DNA from 3 places in the Streptomyces sp. NPDC059092 genome. Region 1 is predicted to be linked to each of the others. Evidence: riboswitches for the same ligand, from Rfam matches in the RefSeq annotation. Region 1 holds a riboswitch; each other region holds the start of a gene.

Evidence for each region. Region 1 has a riboswitch for cyclic di-AMP ahead of ACFXPL_RS32330 (transglycosylase family protein). Riboswitches for the same ligand answer to the same signal wherever they lie in the genome.
Region 2: linked by a shared signal. The riboswitch ahead of ACFXPL_RS12470 (transglycosylase SLT domain-containing protein) and the one ahead of ACFXPL_RS32330 (transglycosylase family protein) in region 1 are both predicted to bind cyclic di-AMP.
Region 3: linked by a shared signal. The riboswitch ahead of ACFXPL_RS12260 (C40 family peptidase) and the one ahead of ACFXPL_RS32330 (transglycosylase family protein) in region 1 are both predicted to bind cyclic di-AMP.

What each region holds. Positions count from the first base shown of each region.
Region 1 is NZ_JBHZEJ010000081.1:8,899-11,155, reverse strand. Features, by position in the region: gene ACFXPL_RS32335 (transglycosylase family protein) at 1-164, shown strand, start outside; cyclic di-AMP (ydaO/yuaA leader) riboswitch at 965-1,137, shown strand; gene ACFXPL_RS32330 (transglycosylase family protein) at 1,143-1,889, shown strand; gene eno (phosphopyruvate hydratase) at 2,162-2,257, shown strand, end outside.
Region 2 is NZ_JBHZEJ010000016.1:22,293-24,549, forward strand. Features, by position in the region: gene ACFXPL_RS12465 (amino acid permease) at 1-335, shown strand, start outside; gene ACFXPL_RS12470 (transglycosylase SLT domain-containing protein) at 463-1,242, opposite strand; cyclic di-AMP (ydaO/yuaA leader) riboswitch at 1,247-1,411, opposite strand; gene ACFXPL_RS12475 (enolase C-terminal domain-like protein) at 1,967-2,257, opposite strand, start outside.
Region 3 is NZ_JBHZEJ010000015.1:100,462-102,718, reverse strand. Features, by position in the region: gene pcrA (DNA helicase PcrA) at 1-379, opposite strand, end outside; cyclic di-AMP (ydaO/yuaA leader) riboswitch at 660-834, shown strand; gene ACFXPL_RS12260 (C40 family peptidase) at 833-2,116, shown strand.

The sequences.
Region 1 (2,257 bases):
AGCGCGGGGCGGACAGTCGCGCGTCCCGCGGGTCCGGAGGGGCGCGTGACGGGGGCAGGCTCACGGAGGGCGTGGAGCGCGAGGTGGAGAGGGTCGTCACCACGGTCGGCGGCCACCTCACCCTGGCGACCGGCGGGCAGAAGGTCGTCGGCGGCTGGGTCTGAGCCACCCGCGCGAGGCCAGGGGCCGGCGGTTCCGATGACCGGAGCCGCCGGTTCCGGCGTTGGCGGCCTGCGGCTCCGGCGACCGGGGAGAGCGGTCCCGGGTCCGGAGCGGGCTGCTCCGGCGCCCCGGGCCCCCGGTTCCGGCGCCCCCGGTCCCCGGCCGCCGGCTCCCGGTCCCCGGCCCCCCGGTCCCTGGCCTCCCGGCTCCGGCGCCCACGGTGCCGACGACGGCCGCGGGCGGCTTCGGCACCGGTGTGTGTTCCCCGGCGACCGGAGCGTCTGATTCCAGGGCAGGAACGCCTGGTTCCGGGGCTGGAGCCGCCGCTTTCGGGGTCGGAGCGGCCGGTTTCGGCGCCCCGGGCGGACGGCTCCGGCGGCCACGGTTCCGACGGGTCCGGCAACCCGCGTCGGCCGCCCCGCGACCGGAGCGGGCGGCTCCGGGGCGGGCGCGGGCGAGTGCCGTTGAACGGGGCCCCGTTGACGTCTCTTCGGCTGCGTCCGTCCTGGCCAGCGCCTCCGATCTCCGGGCGGAACACGGTCAGTTAGCGACCGTATGTCCACTTCTGTGCAAGTGAGACAAGGGTCTCTTCGCCGCAACTCGGGCTCTTCTCCCCGGGGGTTGGGTCAATCCGGTTCTCACCTGCGGAAACGTATTGTCCGCCGGGGGAGGTAAGGGCGTTTTTTCCGGGATGTGCTCCTTTGAACAACGGGCAGGGCTGTGATTACGGTCTGAACCGCTCGCACCGCGGGCCTCGTCGACCGTCACGCCGAATCCTGCCGTCGGTCGGGGGGAGTAATCGTCGCTTCAAGCGCCGAAGGCAGGAGCGGGGGACCCAAAGGTTTGTGCCGGGCCCGGCCGTCGAGAGACGGCTGGAGGCCGGCTTGGGGTGAAGCCGCGTGTGCAAGCACGCGGCCGGGCAACTCATTGGCCCGAACCCGACAGCTCACCTCGTAGGCGTCGGTGAGGAGATGTGTTCCATGCAGCTGCGTTCCAGCAAGGCCAAGCACCGTCGCCCGTCCAAGGCCGTTCGCTACGTGACGCTCGCCGGGATCACCGGTGCCGCCGTCGCGGCCCCCCTGCTCGGTGCCACCGCCGCCTCCGCCGCCACCACCTCCGAGTGGGACCAGGTCGCCCAGTGCGAGTCCGGCGGCAACTGGTCGATCAACACGGGTAACGGCTTCTACGGCGGCCTGCAGTTCACCCCCTCCACCTGGGCCGCGTACGGCGGCACCTCCTACGCCCAGCGCGCCGACCAGGCATCCAAGTCGCAGCAGATAGCCGTCGCCGAGAAGGTCCTCGCGGGCCAGGGCAAGGGCGCCTGGCCGAACTGCGGCGTGAACCTCTCCGGCGCCTCGAACGGCGGCGGCTCGACCGGCTCCGGTTCCGGTTCCGACTCCGGTTCCTCCAGCTCCAGCAACTCGGGCAGCTCCAGCAACTCCGGCGGCTCCAGCAACTCCGGTACGCAGAAGTCCGCCCCGAGCCAGCAGGCGCAGCCGCAGCAGTCGAGCCGTGACGAGGCGCAGCCGGCCTCGCGCGGCCAGAGCCGTCCCACCACGATCAAGAAGGGTGACGGCGAGTACAAGGTCAAGTCCGGCGACACCCTCTCCAAGATCGCCACCGCCCAGAAGGTCAAGGGTGGCTGGGAGAAGGTCTTCGACCTGAACAAGGACATCGTCCCCGACGCGGACGTCATCTACCCGGGTCAGCAGCTCCACCTGAGCTGACCCGTTCTCCCCGGCCCGGCGCGTCACCCCCGTACGCGCCGGGTCGGGCCCCGTATCCGCCGCTCGCCGTCACCGGTCCCGCTACCGGCCGGTAGCGGCGGTCCGTACGAACGGTCCGTACGAACGGTCCGTACGAACGGTCCGTACGGGCGGTCCGTACGGGCGGGAGCGTCTTAGGGGGCGGGCACCGGCTGGCCGATGACCCGGAGCCGGTTAGGCTCATGGCGCAAGGCCAAGAGACCCTGCACCCACGCGTCACATCCCAGAAGGAGATGCTCGTGCCGTCCATCGACGTCGTCGTAGCCCGGGAAATCCTCGACTCCCGTGGCAACCCCACGGTCGAGGTCGAGGTCGGCCTCGACGACGGC
Region 2 (2,257 bases), on a different contig from region 1:
TCGTCTCCGTACTGCTCAATCTGAAGTGGCCCGACACCGTCTTCCTGTACATGCTCAACGCGGTCGGCGCGGTGCTGCTCTTCGTCTGGGCGATGATCGCCGTCTCGCAGCTCCGGCTGCGCCCGCGCATCGAGCGGGAGGCACCCGAGCGCCTGGTCCTGCGGATGTGGCTCTTCCCCGGCCTGACCTGGGTGACGCTCGCCGCGATGGGGACGGTGTTCGTCCTGATGCTCAGCGACGACACGGCCCGCCCGCAGCTCCTGTGGTCCCTGGGCGCGACGGCGCTGGTCCTGGCGGTGGCGGGGATACGGGAGCTGCGCGCGCGGCGTGTGTGATGTGGGAGGGCGCGCACGGCGACTGGGTGTGGGCGCGCGCACAGGGACGGGCCCCGGCTCCGCCGTCGCTGGACGGCGGGGCCGGGGCCCGGTGTGTTCGCCGCCCGTCGGGGCGGCGCGGGTCCGCTCAGTAAGGACCGTTCACGTTGTCGATCGAGCCGTACCTGGCGGCGGCGTAGTTGCACGCGGCCGTGATGTTGGCGACCGGGTCGTAGCTGTCCGTCGAGGTGCCGGGCACGTGGTACGCCTGGAACGTCGGGGCGATGACCTGGAGCAGCCCCTTGGACGGGACGCCGTTCTGGGCGTTGATGTCCCAGTTGTTGATGGCGTTCGGGTCGCCCGAGGACTCACGCATCACGTTGCGGTGGATGCCCTCGTAGGTGCCGGGGATCCCGTGCTGGGCCATGACGTCCAGCGACTCGCGGATCCAGCCGTCCAGGTTGTTGTCGTACGTCTTCACGGCGGCCTGGGTGACGGAGCCGGTCGTGGCGGACTTCGTGCTCGCCTCGACGGCCGGCTTGGCGGCGGTGGCCGACTTGGTGGCGGTGGCCGCCGTCTTCCCCTTGAGGGCCAGCTTCAGGCCGGGGTGGATGTGCGACGGGTTGGCCCCGACGGCGCTCCGGTTGTCCGCGTAGAGCTTCTTCCAGCCGCCGCTGACCGAGTGCGCGTGCGCGATCTTGGACAGGGAGTCGCCCGAGACCACGACGTACGTGGTGGCCTTCTGCACGGCGGCGGGAGCCTCCGCGACCTTGGCGGCGCTGACGTATCCCGTAGCCGGGGTCGCCGCCTGGGCGGTGGCCGCGGAGACCAGCGGAATCGCGAGGGCGGCGCCCCCGGTGCCCACCGCGACGAGGCGTCGGGCGATCGAGCCAGTTCTGGGACGGCGGTGCTTGGCGTTTCTGGGCACGACGAATTCCTCTCCGTCGCCTGCGAGGTGAGCTGTCGGGTTCGGACTGGAGATGTCCGGCCGTACGGCGATGCGTACGGCTTCACCCCAAGCCGTTCCGGAAGATCCGGACCGGCGACTTACCTGGGTCCCCCGCTCCTGCCTTCTGACGGATAGGTGTCTGGGTTTCCGGACAGCGGCAGGATTGGGCGTTCCATCCGGATGGACGAGAACGTAAGCGAGATATCAGGACGGCACAAGTTCCGAATTTTCGGTGCAATAGCCCCTTCGATGCCGTCCCGGGAACTCAACTTTCCTCTCTCGCGAGAGAAAACGCCCACCTCGCCCCAGCCGTCGGCCGACGCGGCAGTGACGCACGTCACGAACGTAACGGAATAATCGGACAGGCAAAAGACCTTTAAGGCGTCAAGAACGCCCAACACTACCTATATTCACTTAACGGTAAAGAGGGACAAAACGCCCTTATTGGGCACACGTGGATGAGCGTGCCCCCTCGCCCCCTCACCCGACGCTCCGACAACTGGGAACATGTCGCGGGAATTGACTCGGGACGTCACCGAATTCGCCCGGGGATTCGCCGTGGTGACGGCCTGTCGCATCACGCGGCGCCTCCCGATGCCTTCCTCCACGCTTTCCGCGATATCTTCCGGCCGTCGTCGTAGAGGTCGGTCATGAGCGTGGCAAAGGGGGCCCGAACGGAACGGCCCCCTCACCTTGCCCCGCCTCACCTCACCAGGCAGGGACGCTTACTGTCGAACTCCCAGTTACCCACCAGGAAACGCATCGCCGCGGCGTCGTCCCGGCCGGAAAGGTTCTTCTCCACATACAACTCGTGGGCCGCGAGGAGCCGGTCCATGTCGAGTTCGACGCCGAGACCCGGAGTGTCGTCGACCGTGACCTCGCCGCCGACGATCCGCGGGGGCTCCACGGTCAGCCGCTCCAGGCCCTCCTGCCAGATCCAGTGGGTGTCGAGGGCGTTGTACTCACCCGGGGCCGCGGCCCCGCAGTGGGCCAT
Region 3 (2,257 bases), on a different contig from region 1:
TGTTGGTGAAGGTGATCGCCAGTATCTCGCCGGGGTGGACGCTGCGGGTGCCGAGCAGATGCGCGATCCGGTGGGTCAGCACCCGGGTCTTGCCGGATCCGGCCCCGGCGACGATGAGCAGCGGCGATCCCGTGTGCACGACGGCCGCGCCCTGCTCCTCGTTCAGCCCTTCGAGGAGCGCGGCGGGGTCGATGACCGTACGGGGCGCGCCGTCGCGGTGGTACGGATCCCGGGCCGGGGGCACGTCGTACGCCCCCTGGAACAGGTCGTCGGGCACCTGTTCCGGGGCGTGCTCGTCCTGCTCCTCGGGCGGCGGGGGGTGCTCGTCACCGGAGGGCTGGAGGTCGGCCAGGAAGCTGTCGTCAAAGAGGCTGCTCATCGCTTAACGAGTCTAGGCCGCCGCACTGACAGTCGGCGCCCGACCGGGAAAGCCGGCCGGGGAAGTCGGCCCGGTGAGCGGCGCCGGTAAACCGGAGGGTCCCGGCTCACATACGGAGCGTAACGCTATACCCCGCATTGAGGCTCGTTGCACTCCCTACGAGCAAATGGTCACAGAAATGTATCGGGCATATCGGCCATCCACCTTCACATCAGCGCCACATTTTGGCTAGCGTGCTCGATCAGGCAGCCCGTACCCTTGATGGCGATCCGCGCCGAGCGGGCGGCCCACGCCGAATCCGGGCTTTCCGTAAGGAAGTTCGGAACCGGGGACCCACTCTGCACGACCGGGGTGAATCGGGCCGTACGTTCGCCGTACACGCAAGGCCCGTAGGGCAGCCTTCCGTTCCGCCCGAACCCGACAGCTAACCCGGTAGGCGGTCCACGGAAGGAGATGCCGAACTTGGCGTCGCATCGCAAGTCGCGCAGCCGTAGCGGAGTACGCCCCGACTCCCCCGCGGTCGGAGTGACGACGGCCGCCATCGCCTCGGTCACGCTGCTGTCGACGCAAAGCGCGGACGCCGCGCCCGCGGAAGCCAAACCGTCGGTCGAAGAGGTGCAGAAGAAGGTCGACGCCCTGTACCGCCAGGCCGGTGGAGAGACGCGGACGTCCAGCAAGGCGAAGGAGACGACGGCCAAGCAGAAGCGCACGGTCGACCGGGTCATCGAGGGCGTCGCCAAGAGCGCGGACAAGCTGAACGAGGCCCGCCGTACGCTCGGTTCCTACGCGGCCGCGCAGTCCGGGGAAGGCACGGGCACCCCCGCGGCCGCCCCCGCCATGCCTGCCATGCCTGCCACCGCCCCTGCGGTGCCTGCCGCCGCTCCCGCCGCCGTGCTGTTCGCGGACGGCCCGCAGACGTACGCCGAACAGGCGGGGACGACGGAGCAGCCGGCCGACCGTCAGCAGAGCCCCGTCGCCGACTACCCGGCGGCCGGGGCGGACCCGCGTATTCCGGAGTCGCCGGACGAGTCCCAGGAGTCCTTGCGAACCAGCAAGGAGCAGATCCAGAAGAAGCTCGCCGCGGCCCGCTCGCTGCTGGCGCGACTCACCGCGGAGGAGCAGGCGCGGCTGGCCGCGCTGGAACGCAAGCAGGAAGAGGCGGCCCGCCGCGCCGCGGAGGCCAAGGCCAAGGCGGAGGCCCGCGACAAGGCGGAGGCCGAAGCCGAGGCGGAGCGCCGCCGTGAGGCGGGGCCGTCCCAGCCCCAGGTCCCGTCGGCCGAGGTGGGCACGGGCACGGACGCGGCCACGATCGCACGTGCGAACGCGGGAACGAGCGGCGGCACCGGTCTGGATGCCGTGACCGTCGGTGACACCGCCGGCACCTACGCGGCCAAGGCGGCGAAGGTGCTCGCCTTCGCCGGCGCCCAGATCGGCAAGCCGTACGTCTGGGGTGCCTCGGGTCCGAGTTCGTACGACTGCTCGGGCCTGACCCAGGCGGCGTGGAAGGCGGCCGGCGTCGAGCTGCCGCGCACCACCGGCGCCCAGGTGAACACCGGCACGCGCGTCACCACCGACGACCTGCTCCCCGGCGACCTGGTCTTCTTCTACGACGACATCAGCCACGCCGGGATCTACATCGGCGACGGCATGATGATCCACGCGCCCAAGCCGGGCGCGAACGTACGCGAGGAATCGATCTACTACATGCCGATCTACGGCAGCGTACGCCCGGCCTGATCCGCAGTCCGGTCCTGTAGGACCGCTTTAGATCTGTCGGATTCTCAGCGATCTGTCGTCAACTTGTCGTCTGCGACAGATCGCCGAGAATCGCTCCGTAGAGTGATTCTCAGCTACTCACAGCATTCTTGCAGTCCTCGG